Regions from separate parts of the Tatumella terrea genome, predicted to be linked through region 1. Evidence: predicted binding sites of a transcription regulator. Region 1 holds the regulator's gene; each other region holds the start of a gene.
The links. The regulator Fur, encoded in region 1, represses iron uptake genes when iron is present. The targets are predictions, from matches to a motif close to ATAATAATGAGAACNACTATCAA.
Positions count from the first base shown of each region.

Region 2: ftnA (non-heme ferritin) is a predicted target of Fur. The motif match lies at 6,893-6,915, and genes of this name have one in related genera.
Region 3: exbB (tol-pal system-associated acyl-CoA thioesterase) is a predicted target of Fur. The motif match lies at 7,950-7,972, and genes of this name have one in related genera.

Region 1 is NZ_BAAAFX010000017.1:116,432-126,947, forward strand. It holds gene ABD035_RS12580 (family 20 glycosylhydrolase) at 1-703, shown strand, start outside; gene ABD035_RS12585 (SemiSWEET family sugar transporter) at 750-1,241, opposite strand; gene dalD (D-arabinitol 4-dehydrogenase) at 1,238-2,644, opposite strand; gene fur (ferric iron uptake transcriptional regulator) at 2,941-3,387, opposite strand; gene fldA (flavodoxin FldA) at 3,726-4,256, opposite strand; gene ybfE (LexA regulated protein) at 4,389-4,664, opposite strand; gene ybfF (esterase) at 4,825-5,592, opposite strand; gene seqA (replication initiation negative regulator SeqA) at 5,831-6,376, shown strand; gene pgm (phosphoglucomutase (alpha-D-glucose-1,6-bisphosphate-dependent)) at 6,406-8,046, shown strand; gene ABD035_RS12625 (YbgA family protein) at 8,192-8,995, shown strand; gene phrB (deoxyribodipyrimidine photo-lyase) at 8,992-10,434, shown strand; gene ABD035_RS12635 (type 2 GTP cyclohydrolase I) at 10,443-10,516, shown strand, end outside.
Region 2 is NZ_BAAAFX010000013.1:71,972-82,487, reverse strand. It holds gene deoB (phosphopentomutase) at 1-364, opposite strand, end outside; gene deoA (thymidine phosphorylase) at 426-1,745, opposite strand; gene deoC (deoxyribose-phosphate aldolase) at 1,852-2,631, opposite strand; gene ABD035_RS08520 (TatD family hydrolase) at 2,863-3,666, opposite strand; gene ABD035_RS08515 (DUF1328 domain-containing protein) at 3,815-3,976, opposite strand; gene osmY (molecular chaperone OsmY) at 4,087-4,671, opposite strand; gene prfC (peptide chain release factor 3) at 4,983-6,572, opposite strand; gene ftnA (non-heme ferritin) at 7,061-7,573, shown strand; gene ABD035_RS08495 (NAD(P)/FAD-dependent oxidoreductase) at 7,668-8,960, opposite strand; gene ABD035_RS08490 (RidA family protein) at 9,373-9,840, shown strand; gene ABD035_RS08485 (putative bifunctional diguanylate cyclase/phosphodiesterase) at 10,267-10,516, opposite strand, start outside.
Region 3 is NZ_BAAAFX010000013.1:58,899-69,414, forward strand. It holds gene parC (DNA topoisomerase IV subunit A) at 38-2,326, shown strand; gene ABD035_RS08445 (1-acylglycerol-3-phosphate O-acyltransferase) at 2,494-3,231, shown strand; gene ftsP (cell division protein FtsP) at 3,322-4,743, shown strand; gene dkgA (2,5-didehydrogluconate reductase DkgA) at 4,792-5,622, opposite strand; gene ABD035_RS08460 (DedA family protein) at 5,805-6,467, opposite strand; gene metC (cystathionine beta-lyase) at 6,560-7,771, opposite strand; gene exbB (tol-pal system-associated acyl-CoA thioesterase) at 8,057-8,782, shown strand; gene exbD (TonB system transport protein ExbD) at 8,788-9,210, shown strand; gene tcuC (MFS transporter) at 9,425-10,516, shown strand, end outside.

The DNA of each region.
Region 1 (10,516 bases):
GAAGGGGTACCGGATCATTATTTCTTCCCCGGATTATCTCTATCTTGATATGCCTTATGAGGTTGATCCGCAGGAGCCCGGTTATTACTGGGCGACCCGGTTTACTGATGAGCAGAAAATTTTCACATTCTCACCGGACAATCTGGCCATGAACGCAGAAACCTCCACCGACCGTGACGGTAAAGCCTTTTCAGCCACAGGTCAGGGTAGCTGGCCGGGGGCTGCGGGGATGTCGGCCCAGTTATGGAGCGAAATCGTCAGAACCGACGAGCAAATGGAATACCGGTTATATCCAAGACTGCTGGCCGTGGCAGAAAGGGCCTGGCATCAGGCGGACTGGGAATTGCCCGGTCAGCAGGGGCAGGCCTTCGAAAAAGGAAAAACCCGGCAGGTGAATCAGCAACAACTGCAGGCGGACTGGAACCGCTTCGCGACACTTCTGGGACGGTCGGTATTGCCGGGGCTGGATACCGCCGGTATCCGCTACCGGATCCCGGTGGCCGGAGCGCGTATCCGCAACGGCGTTCTGGAGGCAAACACCTCTCTGCCTGGCATCAGAATTGAATACTCTGTCGATGAGGGGCAGCACTGGAGAGATTATCAGCCACAACAACCTCCGGCAGTCGCCGGGAAAGTGCTGGTCAGGACCCGCAGTCCGGACGGGCGCCGTAGCGGAAGAGTGGTCAGCCCTCAGGCTGGCTGATGACCGCCACCCCCGCATTACTGCGAAAGTGGCGACGGTTTGCGGATTATTTTTTTAGTTTACTGAGAGGGCTCAGCGATGCCGGCTCCCGGAGTGAAACAGGATCCTGTTCCGGCAGCGCGGCTTCCCCCGGGGTATAAGGCCGCAGCCTGCGGATCCGCGGACGAAGGATCACACCCGGCATGGCGCGTAACTTACGGCGTAACTGATTTTTAGCCGGACGTTCGTGATAGAGCTTCAGAACAATGACCGAGAAGGCCAGTAGAGCGGTTAAACCGTTGGCTGTCATTACCGGCACATCACCGACGCGGAACCCGTACCAGGTCCAGCAGGATACGCCGAAAAACAGTGCAGACCACATACCCAGCGACAGGGCTTTGGTATCCCGGTTACGGATAATATGCAGTACCTGCAGAAAAAACGAACCGGTCGTCACCCAGGCCGCGACGGTACCCAGGGCCACGGGCCAGGGGGAGAGAAAATAGGTCGCAAGCAACGCCAGCATGGCGGTAACCACAACGATATAGACACTTTTCATTGCTTGTCGTCCCCCATTATCGTCAACTGTTGCTGCATATCGTCAATCGTTCGGGTCAGATCCGCGATGAATTGTGGCTCTCCGGCCAGAGACCCTAATAACTTTTGCTGACCGGCGAAGGCGGCCACCGGATCATCGCTGGCAAAAACTGCCCGGAAATCGACACTGTCATTCGCCCGATCCTGATACTCAAAGGGCAGGGTATTGTTCGCATATTTCTGCATAAACAGGAAACAGAGCGCCACCAGGCGAAGCGTTGCCTGCGGCGTCTGCTGTTGCTGATAGCGTGCCTTCAGGGTCGGAACAATAAATTCATGCAATTTGGCAATGCTGTCAGAGGAAACCCGCTGGCAGGTGTCACGTACCCGTTCGTTACCAAAACGCTGCAGCACCGTCTGACAGTAGCGGTTTAAATCGATCGGTGAGTCACCCAGGGCCGGAATCACGTCCTGGCTGACATACTCAGTGATCCACTGACGGACTTCAGGTAACAGGCTCTGGTCAATATATTCCTTACCGAGTAACCCTCCAGCCCAGGCGATACCGCTATGGCTGGCATTAAGAACGCGGATTTTAGCTTCTTCATAAGGGATGACATCGTCCACGAACTCCACGCCTGCCTTCTCCAGCGCCGGACGACCGGCAATAAAATCATCGCGCATGACCCATTGTGTGAATGACTCACAACTGACCGGCGCATTATCATCCTTGATCCCCTGCGCCCGCAGGCGCTGCAGCAGACCGTCATCTGACGCGGGAGTAATACGGTCAACCATTCCGTCCGGCGTACTGATGTTCTGTTCCAGCCATTCAGCTAATGCGCCATCTTCACGGGCGGCAACAAATTCTGTTAATCCGCGACGGAAACTTTCACCGTTACTGCGAAGGTTATCGCAACTCAGCAGCGTGACCGGGCCTGCATTATTTTCCCGCCGTGCAGACAGGATCTTATAGAGAGCACCATACAGGGTAACCGTGTCTGCGGTACCGGCAAGATCACTTTGTATAGGTGCTGCATTCAGATCCAGATGGCCGTCGTCAGTCAGGAAATAACCGCCTTCGGTCACGGTAAAAGAGATGATTCTGGTGTCAGGGCGGGAACCTTCGCTGACTAATGCCTGTAATTGCGGGTCCCAGAGGATGACGTTGTTAATGACTGAGAGAGTTTTGTAGGCGATATTGCCTTCAGGAGAAATAACTTCGAGAGTGTAACGTCCTTGCTGCTGTTCGAGATGTTTCAGTGTCTGCTGTGTGCTGCTGTTACGAATATTGGCCAGAGAAACAGACCAGAGGGTATCCCCGCTTTCATGTAACTCATTCAGATACCAGCACTGATGAGCCCGATGAAAAGCACCTGCACCAAGATGCAGCCAGACCGATTGTTCAGTTCTTTTTGTAGTCAAATGCATTCCTTAATCTGTAACAGATAGTCATGATGTTACTGGTAACCTTACCATGAAAATCCGGCAGATTAAAATTGCCACAGAGGAAAGCAGGGGAGAAAGGGCAGGGACGGGGCTGAAAAACCGGTACAGAGACCTTTAAAATCAAAGGGTTTTAGTCATAAGAAAGCGCTATGGTTCATTGGGGTAATAAAAAACCGCGACAGGGTCACGGTTTTAAGAAGACGACCGGTCTGTCACCGGCAGAAGACATTGACCGCTGAGGCGGCCTGGTACGAAACGAACAAGAGGAACGCTTATTTATCGTTATGTAACGTGTCGTCTTCGCGGCAATCGCCGGTGGTGCAATGACCATACAGGTAAAGACTGTGGTTGGTCAGCTTAATGCCAAATCGTTTGGCAATTTCACGCTGACGCTGTTCAATTGACTCATCGCTGAACTCAATAACCTTGCCACAATCCAGGCAAATCAGATGGTCATGGTGCTGCTGTTGGGTCAATTCAAAGACTGACTTACCGCCTTCGAAGTTATGACGCGTAACGATACCCGCATCATCAAACTGGTTCAGTACGCGATACACCGTCGCCAGACCAATTTCTTCGCCCATATCGATCAGGCGTTTGTACAAATCTTCCGCACTGACGTGATGGCATTCAGGTTCCTGAAGAACTTCCAGAATTTTCAGTCTCGGAAGCGTGACCTTCAGACCAGCCTTTTTCAGTGCGGAGTTATTGTCAGTCATGCAGTTGTTGTCCTGTTACTTTTGAAAATGACTTTGGCAAAGCGCCATGAAGTTCGGTAATGACCTTATTTTTTTAGGTCCATTATAGAACCGAAGTATCGAAATTGAAACAACAGGTCCGGGCCGGTTTTCCCTGAGGAAAAATCGCGGATCACCGCAAAATGCAGGCCTGCCAGGGATAGTGACAATCTGATACAAAAAAGATATTCCCGGAAATCGCACCCACGTAAAAACTGATGCACACATGCCGGGAAAAATAGCTCAGAGCCCGCCGGTCATTTTAGCCGGCTCTGCAGATGCTGAAGTGAACACTATCACAACTGATACAAAAAACCCTACTAAGCGTTGAGGATTTCTTTCAGCTGCAGTTCATCGGAAATCTGGACGACCCACTGGCTGACACGTTCGTTGGTCAGTTCTGGCTGGCGGTCTTCATCAATGGCCAGGCCCAGGAAGTGTTTATCATCGGCCAGTCCTTTAGAGGCTTCAAAATGGTAGCCTTCTGTCGGCCAGTGCCCGACGATGACCGCACCTTTGGGTTCGATGATGTCGCGCAGTGTCCCTAATGCATCACAGAAGTATTCCGCATAGTCTTCCTGGTCGCCGCAGCCGAACAGTGCCACCAGTTTGCCGTTAAAATCAATTTCTTCCAGCGTCGGGAAGAAATCATCCCAGTCACACTGTGCTTCACCGTAATACCAGGTCGGGATCCCCAGCAACAGAATATCGAAAGCGTCCAAATCTTCTTTGGTACTTTTAGCGATGTCGTGCACTTCAGCAACGTCTTTACCCAATTGTTTCTGGATCATTTTTGCGATGTTTTCAGTGTTGCCGGTATCGCTGCCAAAAAAGATGCCTACGATTGCCATGTGGGGTTAACCTCTTGAATCTTCGAATCAGATGAATGTAATTTCAGTACAGATGCGCGAATAATAGCAGACCTGAGATATGTGCGGTACTTGTAAACGAGTCAGATTTATCCCTGAGTGCGCAACACAGACTCAATTCTTTTTCAGTTGCGCCAGGATGATTTGTTCGATGAGTTCGCTGCGGCTCAACTGCTGTTCTGCCGCCAGTGAATTCAGGGCATCGACCACTTCACTGTTCATTTTAAGCTCTACCCGCTGTAATCCGCGCACTCTGTCCCGTTTTAGCTGGTTGCGTTTATTTATCCGTAACTGTTCGTCACGGGAAAGCAGACTGGTTTTGGGGCGACCGGGTCTGCGTTCATTCGCGAATAAATCGAGCGTAGTACGATCCGTATTTTCTTTTGCCATGATTTTTGAAACTGAACACCTGCGATGTATCAGATACACGCAGCATAGTGATGAATGAATACGGTTATCATGTTAAAAGCACACGATAAAATTTTAGCGCGCAATCATACTCCAGTGAGATGACAGACGCCAATGTTAAAACACGCCCGGTCACTGGATTTCAGGCTACGGGCAGAAAACGTTGCACCGCGCTTATCACCGCATCGGGTTTTTCTGCATGGACCCAGTGACCGGCCCCGGCAATTATATGGGCTTTCGCCGCAGGAAATTGCGCCAGAAGGGGCTCGCGATAGTGATTATCCAGATACGGGGATAAGGCGCCCCGGATAAACAGGGCAGGGCCAGGCCAGGCAGGACATGCTTCCCAGCCGGAGATGGTCGTATAATTATCCCACAGGGCCGGCACATTGAATAACCACTCCCCCTGGCGGAATGACTTCAGCAGGAAATTAATGACCATCTCATCCTGCAGAAGCGGGCGCATCAGTTGCGCCGCAGCTTCCCGTTGGCGGATGCCTGCGTCGCTGACGGCCTGAAGTGCGGCAAAAATGGCATCATGCCGGCGGGTCTGATAATTGACGGGCGCGATATCAATAATGACCAGACGGTTGATCCGCTCCGGTGCCAGCGCTGTCATCGCCATCGCTATTTTGCCACCCATCGAATGACCTATCACATCCACCTTATCCAGCTGGTGGCTATCCAGCGTCTGCAACATATCCTGTGCCATCGCCGCGTAGTCCATCCCGGCGGCCCGCGGAGAACGGCCATGGTTACGAACGTCCACCTGTAAGACACTGCGGTGCGGATGCAGGTGACGGGCCAGCACGCCCAGGTTATCCATACTGCCAAAAAGGCCGTGGATCAGCAGAACCGGGGATGATTCTTCATCAATTTGTGCAGATTGCAGACGACTGTTTAAAATCATGGCAAAGTTCTTACGGTTGCGACCCTGGCTTAGGGTATCATGGGTGACTATTCAGGAAATCCGGCAGGGGATTCTAAGGCATATTCTGACTTTTACCTGAACGGTAATTCAGTTCTACCTGCTTGTCTCTGTTTAATTTTATAATCAACTGGTAATTTACCGGGGCAGAATATCAGATTATTTCCGGTATACTGCCATTATTCGGAATTTTACATTAGCCATAACAGTACGGAAAAAGATGAAAACGATTGAAGTAGACGATGAGCTTTATCGCTATATTGCCAGCCATACACGTCATATCGGCGAAAGTGCCTCCGATATTTTGCGCAGAATGCTTAAGGTTTCTGAGCAGGCAATCACTGATACCCCCGATGAGAAGGCTGACAGTAAGGAAACTTCGCTACTGGCCAGTGCGCGTGTTGAATCGCGCCCGCAGGATCGTGTTCGTACCGTGCGTGAGTTGTTATTGTCCGATGAATACGCGGAACAAAAGCGCGCTGTTAACCGCTTTATGATGGTGCTGTCGACCCTGTATCGTCTGGATCCTCAGGAATTCCGTCAGGCAACCACGACGATGCAGGGACGTACACGTGTCTACTTCGCGGGTGATGAGCAGACGCTGTTACAGAGCGGTACGCATACTAAACCAAAACATATTCCGGGAACACCTTACTGGGTGATCACCAATACCAATACCGGCCGCAAATGCAGCATGATCGAACACATTATGCAGTCGATGAAGTTTCCTCAGGAACTTGCTGACAAAGTTTGCGGGACTATTTAATCCGAACTTAGCGTTAGGGAGAAACGGCAATGGCCAGTCACCCACGGGCAGGACAACCTGCTCAACAGAGCGATCTTATTAATGTCGCGCAACTGACATCACAGTATTATGTGTTGAAACCGGATCTGTCTGACAATGATCATGCGGTGAAATTCGGGACCTCCGGTCACCGTGGCAGTTCCGCGCGTCAGAGTTTCAATGAGACGCACATTCTGGCGATTGCCCAGGCAATTGCAGAAGAACGCAGCAAAAACGGGATTACCGGGCCTTGCTATGTGGGTAAAGATACCCATGCGTTATCTGAACCGGCGATGATCTCCGTGCTGGAAGTTCTGGTCGCCAACGGGGTGGAAGTGATTGTCCAGCAGGACAATGGTTATACGCCGACTCCGGCCATTTCTAACGCTATCCTGCAGCATAATCAACATAGCTCAGTGCTGGCCGATGGTATTGTGATCACGCCATCACACAACCCGCCGGAAGACGGAGGGATTAAATATAATCCACCGAATGGCGGACCGGCCGATACCAATGTCACGAAAGTCGTCGAAGCCCGGGCGAATCAGTTAATCCGGGACGCTTTAAAAGACGTCAAACGTATGACCCTGGCGGAAGCTAAGGCCAGCGGACGTATCCGTGAAGAAGATTTGATCCAGCCCTACGTCGAAGGACTGGCCGGGGTTATCGATTTTGACGCCATTAAAAAAGCGAACCTCACGCTGGGTGTGGACCCACTCGGTGGCTCCGGTATTGCCTACTGGCAGCGTATCGCGGAACATTATCAGCTGAATATTACGCTGGTAAATGACGCCATCGATCAGACCTTCCGCTTTATGCATCTGGATAAAGACGGTGTGGTTCGTATGGATTGTTCGTCTGAATGTGCAATGGCGGGACTGCTGGCGCTGCGCGACAAGTTTGACCTGGCGTTTGCCAATGATCCGGATTATGACCGTCACGGTATTGTCACGCCGTCCGGGCTGATGAATCCAAACCATTATCTGGCGGTAGCGATCAATTATCTGTTCCGCCATCGTCCGCAGTGGTCCGCCGACGTAGCCGTCGGTAAGACACTGGTCTCCAGTGCGATGATCGACCGGGTGGTACAGGATATTGGTCGTCAGCTGATAGAGGTTCCGGTCGGCTTTAAATGGTTTGTTGATGGCCTGTTTGAGGGCAGTCTGGGATTTGGCGGCGAAGAGAGTGCCGGTGCCTCTTTCCTGCGCTTCGACGGTACGCCGTGGTCGACGGATAAAGACGGGATCATCATGTGCCTGCTGGCAGCGGAAATCACTGCGGTTACCGGACTGAATCCACAGCAGCACTATGATGCCCTGGCGGATAAATTCGGTTCTCCGAGTTATAACCGTATTCAGGCCCCGGCCACCACGGCTCAGAAAGCGGTATTGTCGAAATTATCACCGGAAATGGTGAGTGCGGATATTCTGGCCGGTGACCCAATTACCGCCCGCCTGACCGAAGCTCCGGGGAATGGCGCGGCGATCGGTGGCCTGAAAGTCATGACCAAAAACGGCTGGTTTGCAGCGCGTCCTTCCGGCACCGAAGATGCTTACAAGATTTATTGTGAGAGCTTCCTGGGAGCAGAACACCGTGAGCAAATCGAAAAAGAAGCCGTCGATATCGTCAGTGAAGTCCTGAAGAACGCCTGATGGCGGTCCGACGATAAGATGAACAAAGCGCCCGCCAGGCGCTTTTTTTTTGGGAAAAAACCGGGAAAAGCGATAGCGGGAGATCTTTTCTGTTATTGGCGTTATACTTCAAACCTGTACAACTTTAAAAGTGAGGTACAGGTTTATGACCTATTCTCCGCTCATCGGAGTTCTGACCGCGCAGTCCCGGGACAGTGCCATGACACGCCTGGCGGCTGATTTACCTTCCGGTTTCCGGCTGAAGCACATCACAGTACAGGATTTTACGTCACTGGTGAACCGCGAACATGCACAGCATCCGTCACTGACCAGCCGACAGAAATTAACGCTCTGGCCCGTCAACGGGATTATTGTGTCTCAGCAGGTGAGCCGGACGGAGTATGAAAGCTTGTCCGGGCCGGCGCCTTCTCTGCCGTTGACAGATGAAACGGCTATCGCCCGCCCGGAACAGCGTCAGCAGTTTCTGGAGTCAGTGGCAGTGCGTGCGGAATTTGATGCCCTGTGTGACGGAGAACTGACCGCAAACCGTCTGATGCAGTTTCATACCTGCTATAAGTATCAGTTACTGGCGCATTCCCAGCCGCTGTATCGCCAGTCAGGGCCGCTGGTTGCCGGCATGTCTGACTGGCCATCGCTGGAAGCCTTTGCGCTGGCGTATCGCAGTAAGCTGATGGAAATTCTCAGCTGTCCTGCGACGCGTGAAAATCATACCAATGTACTGATGCATATTCAGGGATACTTCCGGCCGCATCTCAGCGGGCAGCAGAGACAAGCTCTGGCGGCGCTGATCGATAATTTCCGTCGCGGAGAATTGCCGCTGTCAGCGCCGGTGGCAGAACTGAAGCGCTACCTTTCTCTCTACCCACACAGCTGGTTGTCATCCCAGCGTTATCTTTTTCCCCGTCTGCCATCTGTCGCAGAAATCTCACTGCAAACGGAGGACCTGTGAAGACTCATCTCGTCTGGCTAAGAAATGACTTACGTCTGAATGATAATCCTGCACTCTATGCGGCCTGCCAGCAGGCGGATGCCCGGGTGATAGCCCTGTACATTGCCACTCCGGGGCAATGGCAGCAGCACGATGTGTCCGGCCGCCAGCTGTCGTTTATTCGTGACAGTCTGCAATGCCTGAGTGAAGACCTCACGGCGCTGGGGATCCCGCTATTGTTTGCTGCCTGTGATGATTTTACGCAGAGCGTGGCAGAGTTATCCGCTATCTGTCACCGGTATGCGGTTTCTCAGGTTTTTTATAACTACCAATATGAACTGAATGAACATCGCCGTGACCGGCGGGCAGAGGAGAAACTCGCGGAAGAGGATATCGTGATCCAGGGGTTTCATGACGGAACCCTGGTTCCTCCCGGCAGCGTACTGACCGGAAAAGGGACGATGTATAACGTCTATACACCCTTCAGCAAAGCTCTGGTTAAAATGCTCTCACGTGAACTTCCGGAGTGCTATCCCGCACCTGACAAGCGGGCACATCCGGCAGATATTCAGGCAGATGATATCCCGTCACTGAGTGAACAGAGCCGCGACTATGACAGAGAAAGCTTTCCCCCCGGCCATCGGGAGGCCCTGCAGCGCCTGCGTAAGTTCAGTCAGCAAGGCGCTGCAGAGTACCATCGTCTGAGAGACTTCCCTGAACATGCGGGAACCAGCGTGTTATCTCCGTATCTGGCCACCGGGCAGGTTTCGGCCCGGCAGTGCCTGTTACGTATCCTTCATGACCACCCCGAAGCCCTGTCCGGCGGGAATGCCTACAGCTGGCTGAATGAAATTTTCTGGCGCGAATTTTATCTGCATCTGCTGGTGGCCTACCCGGCATTGTGTCGTCATCAGCCCTTCACCGACTGGACGGCACATGTCCGCTGGCGGAAAGATGATAAACAATTACAGGCCTGGCAACAGGGTAAGACCGGGTTTCCGGTGGTAGATGCTGCCATGCGGCAGCTGAACGAAACCGGCTGGATGCATAACCGGCTACGGATGATTGTCGCCAGTTTCCTGGTGAAGGATCTGCTGATCGACTGGCGGGAAGGGGAACGGTATTTTATGTCGCAATTGCTGGATGGTTCGCTGGCCGCTAACAACGGCGGCTGGCAGTGGGCGGCCTCCACCGGCACCGATGCTGCACCGTACTTCCGCATATTTAACCCGCAGCTACAGGGGGAGCGCTTTGACCCCGCCGGTAATTTCATCCGGCGCTGGATCCCGGAGCTGTCCTCTGTCCCGGATAAGGCTATCCATGATCCGGTTAACTGGGCGAAAAAACAGGGTAAAACACTGGATTATCCGGCACAGATTGTTGATCATAAGCAGGCACGTCAGACGACTCTGCAGGCCTACGAGGCTGCCCGGAAGCACAATCCATCCCCCGGAAAATGAGAAACAGCATGAATAATACCCGGCTTGAGCAATTGATCCATCAGCAACTGAACAGCCACAGTTTCAGCGATTATGCACCCAA
Region 2 (10,516 bases), on a different contig from region 1:
TTTCTGTTTCACTGAAGTATCCCCAGTCAAACAGTACCGGTACCCCGGCGATCTCCCAATGCCCGGACGGCGTGTCTTTCCCGGAAGAGAGTTCCGCCGCACTGGCATAAGCGCCGAGAATAGTGGCATCAGCATCCATCCCTGCGGGGATTTTACCTGTTGATATCTCTGCGGCCTTCGCCAGACCCAGCGCCGTCAGATTCGGTAAGTGCAGCGGGCCTTGTCTGCCCTGATCTGCCTTACCGTCGTAGCAGGCCTGTGCAATATGGCCCAGCGTATCTGAACCGGCGTCACCGAATTTCTCTGCATCTTTGCTGGCTCCGATCCCGAAGGAATCCAGCACCATAATAAATGCACGTTTCATGCTCGCCTCCTGTGCGTTCATGTCATGAGAAAAAAAACTGATCAGAACAGTATGCAACCATTCAGCAAATTCTGCGATAGATTAAAGGGATTTCTTTTGGCCGTTGATGCGTCACCGAAATGGCGGCTTGCAGGCTCTCTGCCGCCTGTTGCCAGCTCTGCTCATCCGCCGCATGCACCATTGCCAAAGGGTGGTACGCATCGACCGGCTGGCCCAGGGCAACAATCTCACTGATGCCGACCCGGTAATCGATATTCTCACCGGCACGCTGACGACCGCCGCCCATCCGGACGATAGTCATCCCGGCCTCCCGGGTATCCATCGCACTGACAAACCCCGGCTCCCTGGCAAATACCGGTCTGATTACCGGAGCTGCCGTTAAATAATGCGCATAGCGTTCGACAAAGTCAGCCGGTCCGCCCTGAGCCGCCACCATCTTAGCAAAAACCTCAGCGGCCCGGCCGTTGTCCAGCACCTGTCGCAACCTGGCCCGCGCCTGCTGATCGTTAGCGGCTAATCCGCCACTGACCAGCATTTCACTGCTCAGGGCCATTGTCACTTCAAGTAACCGGGGATTACGGTGTTCGCCGGTCAGGAAGCGAACCGCTTCACGCACTTCAAGCGCATTACCCGCCGAAGATGCCAGCACCTGGCTCATATCCGTCAGTAACGCAGTCGTCCGGCAGCCGGCACCGTTGGCCACATCGACAATTGACCGGGCCAGTTGCTCTGATTGTGCAAGATCCGGCATAAATGCCCCGCTGCCGGCTTTAACATCCATCACCAGCGCGTCCAGCCCTTCGGCCAGTTTTTTCGCCAGAATAGAGGCCGTGATCAGCGGTACAGAATCCACCGTTGCTGTCACATCCCGGGTGGCGTAAAAGCGCTGGTCTGCGGGTGCCAGCGTCCGGGTCTGACCGATGATCGCGACACCATTTTCGCGAATAATTTGCCGGAAGCGATCATTGTCGGGGAAGATATTCAGCCCGGGGATCGCTTCCAGTTTATCCAGCGTCCCGCCGGTATGCCCCAGACCACGCCCGGATATCATCGGAACATACCCCCCGCAGGCCGCCACCATCGGGCCCAGCATCAGAGAGGTGACATCCCCGACCCCTCCGGTCGAATGTTTATCCAGCACAGGGCCGTTAAGATGCAGGTCCTGCCAGTTCAGTACGGTGCCGGAATCCCGCATTGCCAGAGTCAGAGCCACGCGCTCCGGCAGTGTCATATCCCGAAACCAGATAGCCATCGCCAGCGCAGCAATCTGCTCTCCGCCAATGCTACCGTCCGTGATCCCCTGAATAAAGGCCCCGATTTCCTGCGCTGTCAGAGGTTGACCGTTACGTTTCTTACGGATAATTTCCTGTGGCAAAAACATGGTGCTTCCCCGCTGTGCTGAAGAGTCCGAACTCCCTGATACCGTCCCCGCCGGGGGGACGGATAACCTGCCCGCGGCAGTCATACCGCTTTTATGAATCGCCGCGTCAGTAACCGGCGGCCGGCGTGTCTGTGTCCACACCACAGCTTTTCAGTAAGCTGCTCAGTAATCCGGAAGCGCCGAAACGGAAATGACGGGCATCCGCCCAGTCGTCGCCGAGGATCTCTGCAGCCATTGCCAGATAATCGGCAGCATCCCCCGTAGTACGCACGCCGCCGGCAGGTTTAAAACCGACGCTCGCTGATACACCTTTATCCCGGATCACTTCCAGCATAATTCGGGCAGCTTCGGGAGTGGCATTGACGGCCACTTTTCCGGTAGAGGTTTTAATAAAATCAGCACCGGCCTCGATGGCAATTTCAGAGGCCTGACGGATCAGCGCAGGATCCTGTAATTCCCCGGATTCAATAATGACCTTCAGCAGCACATTTGCTTCGCTACAGTACTTTTTACAGGCACTGACCAGGCTGGCCCCCAGACGGTGATCTCCGCGTTTTAATGCTCTCCAGGGAAAGACCACATCGACTTCATCAGCCCCATAGGCAATCGCTGCCCGGGTTTCTGCTACCGCGATATCGATATCATCGTTTCCGTGCGGAAAGTTGGTCACGGTAGCGATACGGATACCGGGTGTTCCCTGCTCACGCAGGACTTTGCGGGCCAGCGGAACAAAACGCGGGTAGATACAAATGGCCGCCGTTTGTCCGGCGGCAGAATTTGCCTGCCGGCACAGGGCCACGATTTTTTCATCGGTATCGTCATCGTTCAGTGTGGTGAGGTCCATCAATCCGAGGGCCCGGCGGGCGATCGTTGTCATATCCGTCATTCATTATTCCTCTGCAGAGTAGCCGGTCTGCGGTGCGGAAAAAGCTGCACCGTCATTTGTCATAATTCTAACAATTAATCTCCGCCAGGACTGCGTGACGGATCAAATAATCCATCCTTGCGGGAGAAAGCAGATAAAAACCGCAAAAAAGGGCATTAAAGGGGTAAAGAAACCGTCAGAGGGTCGGGTCGCTTGCGGAACGAGAAATGTTATAAAAGTAACAAACTGACCTTAATCCGCGTCAGATTCGGGCGGATGTAGCCGGGGGAAAAGACGCAGGGCATTCTGCCATAGCACTTCAGCCAACTGCTCCGGTGGCTCCGGACGGAGTTCCGCGAGCGACTGCAGAATAGTGACCACATGCTCAGGCCGGTTGGGTTGCCCCTGGGATCCGTGAACCGGCATATCCGGAGCATCGGTTTCCAGCACCAGGGCACTGAGGGGCAGAGAAGCTATCGTTTCACGGGTCTTTCGGGCACGCGGATAGGTGATCGTGCCGCCCACCCCGATAGCGAACCCCAGCCGGACAAATGCATTGGCCTGTTGCAGGCTCCCCGAAAAACCGTGGATCACCCCGCCGGCAGGAAGATCAGCCTTCCGCAGTAAAGCAGCCAACGGGTCATGGGAACGTCGGGAATGAAGGATCACCGGGAGGTCATAGCGCCGTGCCAGCGTTAGTTGACTCTGTAGCAGGGAGCGTTGTTTATCCGCCTGTGCCACCTGTTCCGCCGTATAAAAATCCAGTCCGGCCTCGCCTACCGCAACCAGTTTATCCCCGCCCTGTTGCAGACATTGTTGCAGACGATCGATATCCTCAGCGGTATGTTCTGCAATCCATAACGGGTGAAGTCCGGGTGCGTACCAGAGGGAAGGAAAACGTTCACAGAGAGAGATAATCTGGCTAAACCGGGAAGCCGTCACCGCAGGAATGACTATCCCCTGTACCCCGGCATCACGGGCACGGATCAGCTCTTCAGCCTCATGCTCAGCAAATGGCGGGAAATCAAAGTGACAGTGGGTATCAATAAAACGCACAACATTCTCCCGGGCAGCATAATAGAGTGCCGGCGGCAGAAAGCGCTGTAAAAGACAGGATTGCCGTCAGACGGTGCGGAGAAGTGTATCAGGCGGGAGCGCTGCCGGCATCCTTTCCGGCAGTAAACTGAGTGGCCTCAGGACAACGTTATAACCGTTTACGGCCGGTAAACAGGCTGATAAGGAACAGAATAATACCGACAATAAATACAATTTTAGCTGCCCAGGCAGCTGTACCTGCCAGTCCGCCAAAGCCCAGTGCCGCCGCGATTAATGCAATCACCAGAAAGATAATTCCCCAACGAAACATAGTAATCTCCTTACCTTCATTAACAGAACTCATCTTATAATTTGTTCTGACATAGACTCAGAACACGTATTTATCTTCAATTTTCCCGCAGCCTCCGCAGAGAACCCGGGTCAGTTGCTGATAGATAACTCGTTTTTGACCGCCCTGACCCCGGAAACCTTACGGGCTATCTCAGCGGCCTTATTTTTTTGCTGACGGTTACTGACATCCCCGGTCAGCAGAACCGTACCCCGTGTCGTAGTGACTGAGATATGCCTCGATGAGACCTGCTTATTTGCCAGTAAACGGGCCACAATCTCACTGGTTGTCGCGGTATCACTGGCATAACTCTTCAGATTCGTTTGCTGCGCTGGCTTTAAGTGCAGATGATTAATCACTTGCTTCACCCCGGTGATGCTTCTGACCAGGTGATCTACTCGCTCCATCTGCCGGCGTGATGTCACAAAACCCTCAACGGTAACGACTCCCCGTTGGGTGGACAGCGAGAGATCGGTACTGTTGATCTCTTTGTCATCAATCAGCGCAGTTTTTACCTTCGCGGTAATGGCACTGTCGTCCATAAAGTTGTCGACACTCCGCATCACCGATTTCCCCTCAGCGGGGGGTGTTTGCGCCGGCTGACCGGCGGCATACACATTCAGGCTGCAAAGTGCGGAAATCAGTAACAGCTTTTTCATAATGCTGATTTTTTTCATTAATAATATCCTGCATGATAATGACGTCTGCGCTTCGTTGACTGTCATGTCCGGAACCGGTCGTCCCCGGCCTTGCGCATCGGTCACATCACTTTAATAATAGTTGAGTTTTACTGTTGTGCAGATTTTTAGGAATCTGCTGAGTCCCGGAACAAGCGTCTGCAAAGCAACGGCGGGAAGCCATCGCTGCCAAAAGGAAGTGATGATAAGCAATTTACGCAGGTTGGCAGAAGCAGGAAAATCCTGAACCGGGACGCGGGAATATCTTAAAAAAACCGGCCAGAGGCCGGTTTTATTGAAACAACAGTCGGTTAGTGTTCGCGTGTTTTCCGGAAAACAACATCCGGATAACGCTCCTGAGTAATGTTCAGGTTAACCATTGTCGGCGCGATATAGGTCAGGTTATCCCCGCCATCCAGTGCCAGGTTGACTTCGTTCTTGCGCTGGAATTCATCAAACTTCTTCACATCGTTGCATTCCACCCAGCGCGCCGTCGAGACATTGACCGATTCATAAATCGCTTCTACGTTATATTCGCTCTTCAGTCGGGCAACCACCACATCGAACTGCAGTACACCCACTGCACCAACGATCAGATCATTGTTAGAGACCGGACGGAACACCTGCACGGCCCCTTCTTCGGAAAGCTGAACCAGCCCCTTCAGTAGCTGCTTCTGTTTCAGAGGGTCACGCAGCCGGATACGGCGGAACAGTTCCGGGGCGAAGTTAGGAATACCGGTAAACTTCATTTTTTCGCCCTGGGTAAACGAATCACCAATCTGAATGGTGCCGTGGTTATGCAGACCGATGATATCCCCGGGATAAGCTTCCTCGACGTGCGCACGGTCGCCGGCCATAAAGGTCAGCGCATCAGAGATAACGACATCTTTGCCGGTACGCACCTGATACATTTTCATGCCTTTTTCATATTTACCGGATACCACACGCATAAAGGCCACGCGGTCGCGGTGTTTCGGGTCCATATTGGCCTGAATTTTGAAGACAAACCCGGTGAATTTCTCTTCGCCGGAGACGACCTCACGACTGTCAGTCTGACGCGGCATCGGTGCCGGCGCCCAGCTGACCAGGCCATCCAGCATATGGTCCACACCGAAGTTACCCAGTGCCGTACCGAAAAAGACCGGTGTCAGTTGTCCCTGCAGGAAAGCGTCCTGATCAAATTCATGGGAGGCTCCCTGGACCAGCTCCAGTTCATCACGCAACTGGGATGCCAGCTCTTCACCGATCTCCTGGTCAAGTTGCGGGTTATCCAGCCCCTTAATGATACGGACTTCCTGAATGGTATGGCCCTGTCCGGTCTGATAAAGATAAGTTTCATCTTTATACAGGTGGTAGACCCCTTTGAATAACTTACCGCAGCCAATCGGCCAGGTGATCGGCGCGCAGGCGATTTTCAGTTCGCTTTCGACTTCGTCCATGACTTCCATCGGATCACGGATATCACGGTCGAGTTTATTCATAAACGTCAGGATAGGTGTATCACGTAAGCGTGTGACTTCCATCAGTTTACGGGTACGATCCTCGACACCTTTTGCAGCATCGATCACCATCAGACAGCAATCCACCGCGGTCAGCGTACGATAAGTATCTTCCGAGAAGTCTTCGTGCCCCGGTGTATCCAGCAGGTTCACCAGCTTATCGCGGTAGGGGAACTGCATTACCGAGGTGGTAATCGAGATCCCGCGTTGCTTTTCCATATCCATCCAGTCTGATTTTGCGTGCTGACTGGATCCGCGGCCTTTAACCGAACCCGCGGTCTGGATAGCCTGTCCGAATAATAGGACTTTTTCGGTGATGGTGGTTTTACCGGCATCCGGATGCGAAATAATCGCAAAGGTACGGCGACGAGCCACTTCGTCTAAAAAAAGTGCTGTAGACATCAACAGGTTCTTCATTGGTTGGCGGAAAAACAATACAGGGGTGTATTTCCGTAAAAATCATCGTACCGGGAGAGTGTTTCTCCGCCGGCTCCAACGGATGTCACTGCCCGGCCTGAACCCCACCTGTATCAGTCAACATCACGTAATTATCTGCGGAGTGCACATGACGGCCATTCTCCGGACGCACATTCTACCTTATTTCAGGGCATTTCGGTATTCGGCCTGCAGCTTTCTTAAGCCGCACCCCGCGGTCATCGTATTACTGCGCTGTCTGCCCGCCGGAATCCGCATTTTTGTAACAAACCGGCCGCCGGACAGAGATAAAAATGAGAAAGACTTGCATTACATTAACTGAATAATTCACATTACTAAGATCATGATAAATAAAGATAAAAATACAAACGCTCACTTCACAAGCAACACATATTGATGCATAATCGCTCACCATAAATACACAACTTGTTACCTCTGTTTAAAAGGTTATCCTCATGTTAACTACCGATATGATCTCCCGTCTGAATGATCAGCTGAACCTTGAATTTTATTCAGCAAACCTGTACCTCCAGATGAGCGCCTGGTGCGCAGATAAAGGATTTGAAGGTGCAGCCTCGTTCCTGAAAAAGCATTCCCGTGAAGAAATGGAACACATGCAGCGTCTGTTCGACTACCTGAGCGATACCGGTGCGTTACCGGTGCTCGGCAGCATCGACGCGCCACCGGTCACCTTTAAATCACTGTCAGACGTTTTTGCACAGACTTACGAGCATGAGCAATTAATTACCGGAAAAATTAATGAGCTGGCACACGCCGCGATGACAACTCACGACTACTCCACCTTCAACTTCCTGCAGTGGTATGTCGCAGAGCAGCACGAAGAAGAGAAAATCTTCAAAACCGTACTGGATAAGCTGGGTATGCTGGAAAACAGCTCCAACGGTGCGTTCCTGCTGGATAAAGACCTGGCAAGAATGGACAGTGAAGTGCACAACAAAGGTGCCTGACTGACTCACGGCGGGCATTGCCCGCCGTGTTAGCCTCGCCCTTTCCCGCACGCCCCTGTTCAGCCGGCTATCAGCGTATCGCAGATACCTCTGGCTATTTCCACCTTTCCGGACGGAATGGCTGCATTTCGATAGCTGTTTTCTGACCGGTCATCATCTGTGCCAGCAGCATCCCGGTGGCTGGACCCAGAGTGAATCCCTGATGCCCGTGACCGAAAGCGCACCACATCTGACTGACCCCAGGCACTTCACCAATCACCGGTTTCATATCCGGAAAGCAGGGCCGGCTACCGGACCAGGTTTCATCATCCACCCGCTCCCCCACCGGGAAATCCTGCCGGGCAACAGGTTCCAGCCGGTCAAGCTGACGGGGGGTTTGCGGATCATCAAGCCTTGCAAGCTCAGCACCGGTCGTCAGCCGGATCCCCCGGTTCATGGGTGCCAGCAGAAACCCTTTTTCCGCATCCAGCACCCAGTTGTTCAGCTGCTTACCGGGTTGTGCCTGGTAATGCCGATGATAGCCACGTTTGGGAAACAGCGGAGGCTGATAGCCAAATTTACGGGTCAGTAATGTGCTCCATGGCCCCAGAGCCACCACCACCTGCCGGGCCCGGCAGACATCCCCCTGGTCATTTCTGATTTCCCACATGCCCTCGCGGGTCCGGCTCAGGGTCCGGGCATCTGCGGAAATAAAGCTCCCGCCATCACGCAGGAAAAGATCCACATACGACTGCACTAAGGCAGACGGATCGCGGATAGTCCTGGGAGAAGTCCACATCACAGCCCCGGGAAAGTGCGGACTGATATCCGGTTCTCTGCGCTTCAGGTCCTCTGCCGAGAGTTTTATGTGGCTGACCCCCTGCTCTGTCAGCAGATCGGCGGATTGGTAACTTTCTTCCAGATGCTGATCGCTACGTGACAAGGCCAGCCACTGGTGAGTTCCCGTCAGTGCCTCTGCTCCTGCTTTATGAATCAGCTCATTATGCGTTTCGAGCGAAAGAGAGATCAGCGAGGCGTACTCGCGGGCGATACCGGCATACCGTGCCCGCGCCGAATAATGGTAATACTGGCTGAGCGGCCGGATAAGCGAAGGAATAGCTGGCAGCTGGTAACGTATATCCGTTCTCCGGTTAGCCGCTGCGCTCAGGATCACCGATAACTGGCGGGGAAATGCATAGGGCTGAATGGCCTCCCGCTGAATAATCCCTGCGTTACCATGAGAGGTCTGCATCCCGGGCGCACCTTTATCGACCAGAGCGACGGTTTTCCCGCTTTCCTGTAAATAGTGCGCGCAACCGGTCCCCACCATCCCTGCACCTAAAACAAATACGTCATACGTCATAAAATTTACCTGTAAAAGCAGTACCGGCCCGGTACTGAGTGTCATTCCGTCTCCGGTATCCGGAGTTCACGGCGCGCTGCCAGCCCTCTGCCCGGGCCGCTCCTGCGTCCGTATCACGGCGCTTATAAAGTAAAGCAATTCGTATGCCACAACCCTCTCTTCGCAGTGAACGACAGAACAGGGTCCGGGTCTTTGGCCGCGGTTATACCCGTCGGGGTCACGCTGCCCCCCGGTCCGGTTTTTATCATTCCACCAGTCACGGCAGGTTCGGGTTAACCAGGCCACGTTCACAGCCACAGCCACAGCCACAGCCACAGCCACAGCCACAGCCACATTATGCCCTGTTAATCAGCGGGATATCAGTTTTCAGTATGAGAATAAAACCGGAAAAGATTTTATGATGAAACGCTCGGCGGTACCCCCGGTATCCCTTACCCTCCGCGTTCAGGAAAACGACATGCTAACTCCGGATCAGAAAATCGACGAAATGGGCATTACACTTCCCGCCGTGACCTCCCCGCCGGCGAACTTTGTCCCGGTAGTGATCAGCGGTTCACTCGCATTTGTCTCCGGCCAGGGGCCGCTATCAGACGGTGCAGTTGTCTGGAAAGGGTCGGTAGGCCACGACATAACCCCTGAAGAGGGGTATCAGGCGGCGCGGCTGGCGGCGATTAATGCGCTCAGCGTGCTGAAAAACGAACTGGGTTCTTTGAACAGAATTAAAAGATTCGTCAAACTGCTGGCATGGGTCCGCAGTGCGCCGGGGTTTGATCAGCAGCATCTGGTCATCAATGGCGCGTCAGATTTTATCGTCGAGGTGTTTGGTGACAAAGGCAAACATGCCAGGAGTGCGGTCTCGGCCACAGAGTTACCGCTGGGCATGGCGGTGGAAATCGAAATGATTGCCGAAATAGTCGCGGAATAACGGTCAGCGTCACGTGGGTACCCGGCATTCTGAAAGATGACACATTCCGGGCTAAGCCGGGGCTGTTTTACGGGCAGGTCAATATCAGCGTCCCGCGTCATTACGCCGGTCATTCGCTTGCAACCCTGCCGGGACTGTTGCCGGCGCAGAGGCGGCGAATAGCATTCTTACGATGACGAGGGCATCCCATAAACGCCTGAGGCTCATTCCCCCGCCGCCGGGTTTGGTTATTACGGACTGCATTCACGGGTAACCGCTGCGGAAGGATTGTCTGGCGGGGCCGGCAATCAGTGATCAGGGTAATAAAAAACCCTCCCTGTAAAACAGGGAGGGTTGTTGTAACGAAAATCACAGTAACCGCTAAGACAGAGGACATTCCCTCACGGCTGACAGGTACCCTCTCAATCCCCGCCCCTTATTCAGGCATCAGGCGCTGATCTTCCGGGAACCGGTATCCGGTACCAGATCCAGTTTTACCTGTGCAGGGGGTTTTACCATGATTTCCGGCAATACCAGCTGTTCCGGTGGCACAGGACGGCTGAAATAGAAGCCCTGCAGGATATTACAACCCAGCTCAGTCAGCTGACGCTGCTGTTCTTCGGTCTCAACCCCTTCGGCCACGATATTCAGATTCATGTTCTTCGCCAGTTCAATGATCATGGCTAACAAACGGGTA
Region 3 (10,516 bases), on a different contig from region 1:
TGGTGTCTGGCTGGCCGCGAAGTGAGGATTGATTAAGATGAGCGACATGACCCGGGACGGCACTGAACGTCTCGCATTGCATAAATTTACGGAAAACGCATACCTGAACTATTCCATGTACGTCATCATGGACAGGGCGCTGCCCTATATCGGTGACGGACTGAAGCCGGTTCAGCGGCGTATCATCTATGCAATGTCTGAGCTGGGGTTGAATGCCAGTGCCAAATTTAAAAAATCAGCGCGTACAGTCGGGGATGTGTTAGGTAAATATCATCCGCATGGCGACAGTGCCTGTTATGAAGCGATGGTCCTGATGGCTCAGCCCTTTTCCTACCGTTATCCGCTGGTGGATGGCCAGGGGAACTGGGGAGCACCGGATGATCCTAAGTCCTTTGCCGCAATGCGTTATACCGAATCACGGTTATCGAAATATGCGGAAATCCTGCTCAGTGAACTGGGGCAGGGCACGGTCGACTATGTACCTAACTTTGACGGTACGCTGGAAGAACCGAAAATGCTGCCCGCCCGGTTACCGAATATCCTGCTGAACGGGACGACCGGTATCGCGGTGGGGATGGCCACCGATATTCCGCCACATAACCTGCGGGAAGTCGCCAATGCGGCCATTGCACTGATCGAACGCCCCTCGACTACACTGGATGAGCTGCTGGATATCGTGCAGGGCCCGGATTTCCCGACCGATGCCGAAATCATCACTCCGCGCAGCGAGATCCGAAAAATCTATGCCAGCGGACGCGGCAGTGTCCGGCAACGGGCGGTCTGGAAAAAAGAAGATGGCGAAATCGTCATTTCTGCACTGCCGCATCAGGTCTCCGGGGCCAGAGTCCTGGAACAGATTGCGACCCAGATGCGTAATAAGAAGCTGCCGATGGTGGAGGATCTGCGTGATGAGTCTGATCATGAAAATCCGACCCGGCTGGTGGTTGTGCCGCGTTCTAACCGTGTCGATGCAGAGCAGGTGATGAATCATCTGTTCGCCACCACGGATCTCGAAAAAAGTTACCGCATCAACCTGAACATGATAGGCCTGGACAACCGGCCGGCGGTAAAAGATCTGCGGGAAATTCTGAGCGAATGGCTGGTTTATCGCCGTGAAACGGTGCGTAAGCGTCTGAACTTCCGGCTGGATAAAATTCTGCGCCGGTTAAATATCCTGGCCGGTTTGCTGGTCGCCTTCCTGAATATCGACGAAGTGATCGATATTATTCGTACAGAAGATGCCCCGAAACCGGTACTGATGTCGCGTTTTGAACTGAATGATATTCAGGCAGAAGCGATACTCGAGTTGAAGTTACGTCACCTGGCGAAACTCGAAGAGATCAAAATCCGTGGTGAGCAGGATGAGCTGGCGAAAGAGCGTGATGAGCTCCAGGCTTTACTGGCGTCAGAACGAAAGATGAACACACTCCTGAAAAAAGAGCTACAGGCCGACAGTAAAACCTATGGTGATGACCGCCGCTCTCCGCTGTGTGAACGTTCAGAAGCGAAAGCGATCAGTGAAACGGAACTGGTGCCTTCCGAGCCGGTGACGATCGTTCTTTCGCGGATGGGGTGGGTCAGAAGTGCGAAAGGCCATGATATCGATCCGGCCGGGCTGAATTATAAATCCGGTGACAGTTATCTGGCTTCCGCCCGCGGGAAGAGTAATCTCCCTGTCTCCTTTATCGATTCCAGTGGACGAAGCTATACCCTTGATCCGAACACCTTACCTTCGGCACGAGGCCAGGGAGAACCACTGACCGGCAAGCTGACACTGCCGCCAGGGGCGACCATGGAACATGTGCTGATGGAGGCGGACGATCAGCGCTTGCTGATGGCCTCGGATGCCGGCTATGGCTTTATCTGTAATTTCAGTGACCTGCAGTCGCGTAACCGTGCCGGTAAAGCCTTACTGTCACTGCCGGCCAATGGCAAAGTAATGGCACCGCTGGCGGTACATCATGATGACGACATGCTGCTGGCGATCTCTTCTGCGGGCCGGATGCTGATGTTCCCGGTCACTGATCTGCCCGCGTTATCCAAAGGAAAGGGCAATAAAATTATCTCTATTCCGGCGGCCGAAGCGGCCGAAGGGAAAGATAATCTTGCCTGGTTACTCCTGCTGCCGCCGGGCAGTGTAGTGACGTTATATGTCGGAAAACGCAAACTGACACTGCGTGAAGAGGATCTGCAAAAATTCAGAACTGAACGCGGACGCCGCGGTACCTTGCTGCCTCGCGGATTACAGCGTATTGATCGGGTGGAAGTCGATGCGCCGTCACGAGGCGCAGAGGGTGATGCCGACAGTGAGTCTTCTGAGAATTAACCGATTGATATTTCTGCCGGCAGATTCTGCGAACCTGAAAAAAAACGTTATACTTGCCGGCTGAAAAAGTATATCAGGGTAACCACAGCACTGACCGACGGCCAGAGCTGTGATATTCAGGCCTGCCTTCAGGATGCTGCGGGGGCGGCCACTATTACGAGGTTGTTATGCTGTTAGTTCTGCGCGCCCTTTTCGTTTTTATTTACTCGGTCATCGTCTGTGTCGGAGGATGCCTGTGGTGTTGCTTCTCTCCCCGTAATCCTCGCCACGTCGCGACTTTTGCTCATGCCTTTGGCTGGCTGCACAATATTTTCGGTGTGCGGATAGAGTCCCGGAAACCGGAAGGGGCTGACAAGATCGGGAATGCTATCTATATTGCTAATCACCAGAATAATTATGACATGATCACTGCGGCCAATATGGTCCAGTCGCCCACCGTCACCATTGGCAAAAAAAGTCTGGTGTGGATCCCTTTTTTCGGACCGCTTTACTGGCTGACCGGTAATTTGCTGATCGACCGCGATAATAAAAATAAAGCCCACGACACTATCAGTGACCTGGTTGAACAGTTTAAGAAAAAAGAGATCTCGTTCTGGATGTTCCCGGAAGGAACCCGTAGCCGTGGCCGTGGTTTGCTGCCGTTTAAAACCGGGGCATTTCATGCCGCTATTGCCGCCGGCGTTCCGGTGATCCCTATTGTTGTTTCAGATACCCATAATAAAATTAAACTCAATCGCTGGAATAATGGTCTGGTGATTGTGGAGATGCTGCCACCGGTAGATATCAAACAGTTTGAAGGTCAGTCTGCCAGGAAACTGGCGACCCATTGCCGTGAACTTATGGCAACCAGACTGGAAGAGCTGAATGCAGAGATTGCCCGTCGCAGTCAGGAAAAACCTGAATAACCTGACAGCTGGCTGAAGCGTTCAGAAATATGTGTGTCGTTTGTCGTGGTATAACGCCGCTGGCGTTATCAGTATAAGGTCAGAAGTATTATGTCTTTTAGCAGACGTCAGTTCCTTCAGTTATCCGCCGCCGCTGCCGCCGGTACGACATTGCTGCCGCAGGTCGCACAGGCCGCAGAAAGCGGAGAGAATCCGTTACCGGTACCGCCTTTACTGGAATCCCGGCGCGGGCAGCCACTGTTTCTTACGCTTCAGTCCAGTCACTGGGCCTTTAGCGGCGGTAATAAAGCGCCGGTCTGGGGATTCAATGGCCGTTATCTGGGGCCGACCGTACGGGTCAGAAATGGCGATGATGTGAAGCTGATTTACAGTAATCGCTTGCAGGAGCCGGTTTCTATGACCGTCAGCGGGTTACAGGTGCCCGGCGCCCTGAATGGCGGAGCCCCCCGGCAGATCTCACCCAACGTAGACTGGGCTCCGGTACTGCCGGTACGCCAGCCTGCCGCCACCTGCTGGTATCATGCCGATACACCCCATCGTATGGCTCCGCATGTGTACAACGGCCTGGCCGGTATGTGGCTGATTGAAGATGACAACAGCAAATCTCTGGCGTTACCCAAACATTATGGCGTTGATGATTTTCCGCTGATCATTCAGGACAAACGGCTGGATAACTTCGGTTCACCGGAGTACGACAGTAACGCGAAAGAGGGCTTCTACGGCGATATTCTGCTGGTTAACGGGGTACAGAAACCTTATGTGAATGTCTCGCGTGGCTGGGTCAGATTACGTCTGCTGAATGCGTCCAATGCCCGGCGTTATCAGCTGCAACTCAGTGATAATCGTCCTTTCACCGTGATTGCCGGCGATCAGGGCTTCCTGTCTGCACCGGTCACGGTACAGCAGCTGGCGCTGGCGCCGGGGGAACGCCGGGAAGTGCTGGTCGATCTCTCACAGGGTAACGATGTTTCTATCACGGCGGGGACGGCGGCGACCTTTGTTGAACGTATCAAAGGGATTTTCCAGCCATCCTCGATCCTGACCTCGACGCTGGTACTGACGCTGCGTCCGACCGGTTTACTGCCGCTGGTCACCGATGGTTTACCGACACAACTGAACGGCCCGGCCCAGCAAAGCAGTGTGACCGGCAGCCGGCAGATCCGGCTGGATGACTCACCGCCCGGTATCAACGGTAGCGCCTGGGATATGATGCGTATTGATACCGTCGTCAGTCAGGGGACTACCGAGCGCTGGACAGTGCAGGCGGAGCACCCGCAGCCTTTTCATATTCAGGGCGCGGTGTTTTTGATTAGCAGTGTAAACGGTGCACCGCCGATGGCAGAAGACAGGGGCTGGAAAGATACGGTCTGGGTGGACGGTACGGTGGAGTTATTGGTGACTTTCCCGCACAGCGCCTCGGAGCATTTTCCGTTTGTCTATTACAGTCAGAATCTTGAACTGGCAGACCGCGGTGTGGCGGGGCAGCTGCTGGTTCAGCAGGCGATTAACTGATCCTGACGCGCCCGGGCAGGACCGGCGGACTCACCGCCGGTCAGCCGGTCAGGCTTTATTAAAACTTTCCGGTTCCGGCCCCAGACGTTTCCCTTCATCCAGCGCCGCCAGCTCGCTCAGCTCGCTCTTATCCAGACTGAAATCAAAGACGTCAAAGTTCTCATCGATCCGTTTCGGCGTCACCGATTTAGGGATCACGACCAGCCCGCTATCGATATGCCAGCGGATCACAATCTGTGCCGGACTTTTTCCGTACTTCTGAGCCAGGCGCAGGATCAGAGGCTGGTCAAAGACCCCTTTACCGCCCTGAGCCAGCGGGCTCCAGGATTCTGTACGGATATGATGCAAATCATTCCAGGCATGCAGCGGACGCTGCTGGAACAGAGGGTGAAGCTCAATCTGGTTAATCGCCGGAGTAACCCCGGTTTCACGGATCAGCTGTTCCAGGTGAGGCTGCTGAAAATTACAAACACCGATACTGCGGGTCAGCCCTTGTTTCTGTAACTCAATCAGTTGTCTCCAGGCATCGACAAAATTGCCATTCTGCGGGCAGGGCCAGTGGATAAGATAGAGGTCCACATAGGACAGCTGCAGCTTCTGCAGGCTGGTTTCCAGTGCCTCGCGGGCCTGTAATTGATCGGAATTCCACAGTTTGGTGGTAATAAACAGATCTTCCCGCGGCAGGTCACTCTCCTGCAGAGCCTGACCGACACCTTCTTCATTCTGATAGATCGCCGCGGTATCGACAGAACGGTATCCGGTGTTCAGGGCATGGATAACGGCATCGCGTGTCTGTTCAATGCTGGCCTGCCAGACGCCTAACCCCAGTTGAGGCATAAGACGATCATCATTCAGTCTGACAATGGGTTGTCCGGACATTGGGTTCTCCTCCGTGGTATTTTGCGGGTTCATGAGTACGGTGGCACGGAGTTGAGTGTAGCCCGGAATATTCGTTTTTACCGGGGGACACCGGCAGAACAGCGGAAAAACCGAATATTCCGGGCTGACCGGACGGGAGGGAGGAGTGCACCGGCCCGGGCGAAAAAGGCCGGTTTGCGGGGTTATCCGGCGTTGTGGCGACGTTTTTTCCACACCAGCATCAGCGTTCCGATAAAGCCGCTGACCAGCAGCAGTAACGGGATTAACATCAGTGCTGTCATCACCTGGTCTTCATGTCGCCGGATAAAGGGGACATGACTGATCCCGTAACCGAGAGTGACCAGGATCGCGACCCACAGCAGGCCACTCAGCCAGTTGAAGAGCTGAAAGCGGGTGTTACTCAGCCCGGAAATGCCTGCCATGGCAGGTAACAGTGTCCGGACAAAGGCCAGAAAGCGGCCAATCAGCAGTGCAGCCAGCCCATGCCGGATAAACATCTGCTCTGACCGCTGATGATAACGGGCCGGCAGATGCTTCAGCCAGCCCTGTACCAGCGGGTAATTCCCAAGCCATCGACCCTGCAGATACCCGATCCAGCACCCCAGGCTGGCCGCAGTGGTGAGGATCACCAGTGCAGGAATAAAGTGCATCACGCCCCTGGCAATCAGTGCGCCAGCCAGCAGCAGTAAGCTGTCGCCCGGCAGAAAAGCTGCAGGCAATAAGCCGTTTTCCAGAAACAGCAGGGTAAACATGACCGCATAGACAATCCCGGCCATCTGAGGATTTGCCAGAACGGCAAAATCCTGATGCCAGAGAGCCCGGACGACCTCATTTAAAGCACTCATCTGTTATCTCGTTATAAAATCATGGCTGCGGGGGACGCTATAACTGCCCCGCAGGGCAGTCGACGCCGGTTCACCCGCGTATGTTTAAGGGGTTACCCCGGATGACGGGCCAGACGCTCAAAGCCTGCCGCCAGGTCGGCAATCAGGTCATCGACGTTTTCCAGTCCGATATGCAGGCGTACCAGCGTGCCTGGCAGCGCTGCCTCGCCCTGCGGACGGATGGCCGCAATCTCTTTCGGCTGATTCGCCAGGATCAGCGACTCGAAGCCTCCCCATGAATAGGCCATGCTGAAATGGCGGAAGTTATCCAGGAAGTCGGCCAGGGCCGCGTGAGAGAGCTGTTCCCGTAAGACAAAAGAGAACAGCCCGCTGCTGCCGGTGAAATCGCGTTTCCAGAAGCGGTGTCCGGGGGATTGCGCTAAGGCCGGGTGATTGACACGCCAGACCTCTTCACGGCCTGCCAGCCATTCGGCGACTTTCAGGCTGCTTTCTTCATGCTGGCGCAGGCGGACGGACAGGGTACGCAGACCCCGTGAGGTCATATAGGCCGTATCTGCATCCACCATCTGGCCCATCAGATAAGAATTTTCACGCAGGGTCGGATAACAGCGTTCATTTGCCACGGCCGTGCCGATCATCCCGTCTGAGTGACCGATCAGATACTTGGTTCCGGCCTGGATGGAGATATCAATCCCGAAATCCAGCGCATTAAACAGCACGCCGGCCGCCCAGGTGTTATCCATCATAATAATGGCGTCCGGCGCTTTTCTGCGGACTGCCGCGACGATGGCCGGAATATCCTGAACTTCCATGGTGACAGAGGCCGGGGATTCCAGGAAAACGATACGGGTATTCGGCTGGATCCACTGCTCTATCTCGCTACCGCAGGTGTGAGGGAAGTAGGTGGTGGAGACATTCAGTTTACGCAGGATGGTATTACAGAAGTCACGGGTAGGTTCATACACCGAACCGCACATCAGCACGTGGTCACCGCTTTCGGCGAATGCCAGAATCGCATTGGTCACGGCAGCGGCACCGCAAGGGTAAAGCGCACACCCTGCGCCATTTTCCAGTTCGCACATCGCTTCCTGAAGGGCAAAATGCGTCAGAGTACCGCGGCGCCCGTAAAAGAGCTCTCCCTGTGTACGACCTGCCGCCGCCCGTTTCTTTTCGGCAACAGTCTCAAAAACCAGCGATGATGCCCGCTGAATGACGCTGTTTACCGCGCCTGCGGTATAGCGTTTGCCTCTGCCGGCGCTGATCAATGTCGTTTCCAGTTTTTTATCTGATCTGTTGTTTGTCATTTCTCTCTGCTCTGCCAGTCTAACCCTGAGTGACACGTTAACATGAAAAGGTGTCCCGGCCAGTGATCACGAGAAAAATTCACCCTGATCATCTCCTGCCTGAGAATAAGGGCTGCGGATGACAGCTGTATGAACGCGGAAGCCGCCTCCCGGAAGGGGCAGGGAATACACGGTGTAAATACTAATGATAACTACTATCAATTAAGCTGTGATTTGGTATGATCGGGTATATTGCAGGTTGTTAAACGGTTATATGGAGTCGCACACGTGGTAGCCAATGATCTTATGCAGACGGATCTTTCCGTCTGGGGCATGTATCAGCATGCTGATATTGTTGTAAAAATTGTCATGATTGGTCTGTTACTCGCATCGGTGGTGACCTGGGCGATATTTTTCGGTAAGTTCACTGAGCTGAGTGCCGCCAGACGCCGGCTGAAAACCGAGCAAAAAGCGCTGAAAGCGGTGCGGACGCTGCAACAGGCAGTGGATATCGCCACGACATTTCCGGCCAGCAGCCATAGCCGTGCGCTGATTGCTGAAGCGCTGGATGAACGCGATCTTTCTGCCGGCAGCCATGAGCCGGAAGGGATCAAAGAGCGAACCGGTTTCCGGCTGGAACGTAAGGTCGCCTCTGTCGGTCGTTTTGCCGCACGCGGTAACGGTTTTCTGGCGACTATCGGTTCTGTTGCTCCCTTTATCGGGCTGTTCGGTACGGTCTGGGGCATTATGAACAGCTTTATCGGGATTGCCAAAACCCAGACCACGAACCTGGCGGTCGTCGCTCCGGGGATTGCCGAAGCTCTCCTGGCTACCGCGATCGGGCTGGTGGCTGCGATCCCGGCGGTGGTGATCTACAACTTTTTTGCCAGGATGATTGCCGGTTATAAAGCCTCTCTGAGCGATACCGCAGCGCAGGTATTGTTGCTGCAGAGCCGTGATCTCGATCTGAATCAGGGCGCGGTAAACAGCACTCCGGCGCGTACCTCTGCCCAACAACTGCGGGTGAGTTAATCGTTATGGCAATGCGTCTGAATGAAGATGTGGAAAACGATGGCGAAATGAGTGAGATCAACGTGACGCCCTTTATCGACGTCATGCTGGTATTACTGATTATTTTTATGGTGGCGGCTCCGCTATCGACGGTGGATGTTAAGGTTAATCTGCCGGCTTCCACAAGTAAGCCTGCACCACGCCCGGAAAAGCCGGTTTATCTGAGTATCAAAGCAGATAAATCCTTGTATGTCGGCAATGAAGCGGTCTCTGCCGGACAGCTGATGGCGTCGATTGATGCGCTCACCAACGGTAACAAAGAGACCACCATCTTTTTCCAGGCGGATAAAGAGGTGGATTATGCGACCCTGATGAGCGTTATGGATCAATTACGTGCGGGGGGCTATCTGAAAGTCGGGCTGATGGGGCTGGAGTCTGCCGGTCACTGATCGCCGGGTGGACGATGCCATGATGAAGAGGGCTTCTCTGAAAAGAGAGGCCCTTTTTTTATGCGGGCAGTTTTTATTGAAGTTTATTTGTTGATATTTTGTTACTTATTTGTTGGTTGTTGTCACGCATAAAACCAACGGGCATCACATATTTTCGTCAATAGCCGGGGTAAACATGAGCCACGATTAAAATAATCACAGGAAGGATTGGGCTATGAGCGCTTCGGACTTATCTTCTGCCGCCAGTCATACGCGCGGTGCTAAAGCGATTTTCAGGGTGACCAGCGGTAATTTCCTGGAAATGTATGACTTTATGGTGTTTGGCTACTATGCGACCGCCATTGCAGGCACATTCTTTCCTGGCGGAGACCCCTGGTCTTCACTGATGCTGACGCTGATGACGTTTGGTGCCGGTTTTCTGATGCGGCCACTGGGGGCTATGGTGCTCGGGGCTTACATCGATCGCCACGGCCGGCGTAAAGGGTTGTTACTGACCCTGGGACTGATGGCTATCGGGACGCTGACGATTGCACTGACCCCGGGCTATCACACCCTCGGCAGCCTTGCCCCGGTAATTATTCTGGCCGGTCGTTTGTTGCAGGGGTTTTCTGCCGGGGTGGAACTGGGCGGTGTATCGGTCTATTTGTCTGAAATTGCCCCTAAAGGCCGCAAAGGATTTTATGTCAGCTGGCAGTCAGGGAGTCAGCAGATAGCCGTTATTTTTGCTGCCGTACTGGGACTGTTACTGAACCAGTGGCTGGATAAAGGGCAGGTCACCGACTGGGGCTGGCGTATCCCCTTTGTCGTCGGCTGCCTGATCGTGCCTTTTCTGTTCTATATCCGTCGGATGCTGGAAGAAACCGAAAGCTTTGTCCGGCGTAAACATCACCCGGAAGTCAGGGATATTCTGCGTTCGGTCGCCAGTAACCGGGCGCTGATCCTGGCCGGGATGCTGATGGTGGTGACCACGACGGTGATGTTTTATATGATAACGGCGTTTACTCCGACCTTCGGTAAAACGGTACTGATGATGAGCGATCGTCAGAGTTTTATGGTGACGCTGTTTATCGGGTTATCTAACCTGATCTGGCTGCCGGTGATGGGGGCTCTTTCGGACCGGCTGGGCCGTCGTCCGTTACTGATCGTTTTTACGTTGCTGACAATGTGTACCGCGTGGCCGGTGTTGAAATGGCTGGTGGCGGAGCCGACCTTCAGTCATTTACTGGAGGCCGAGTTATGGCTCTCTTTCCTGTATGCCAGTTATAACGGCGCAATGGTGGTGTATCTGGCAGAAATTATGCCCCCT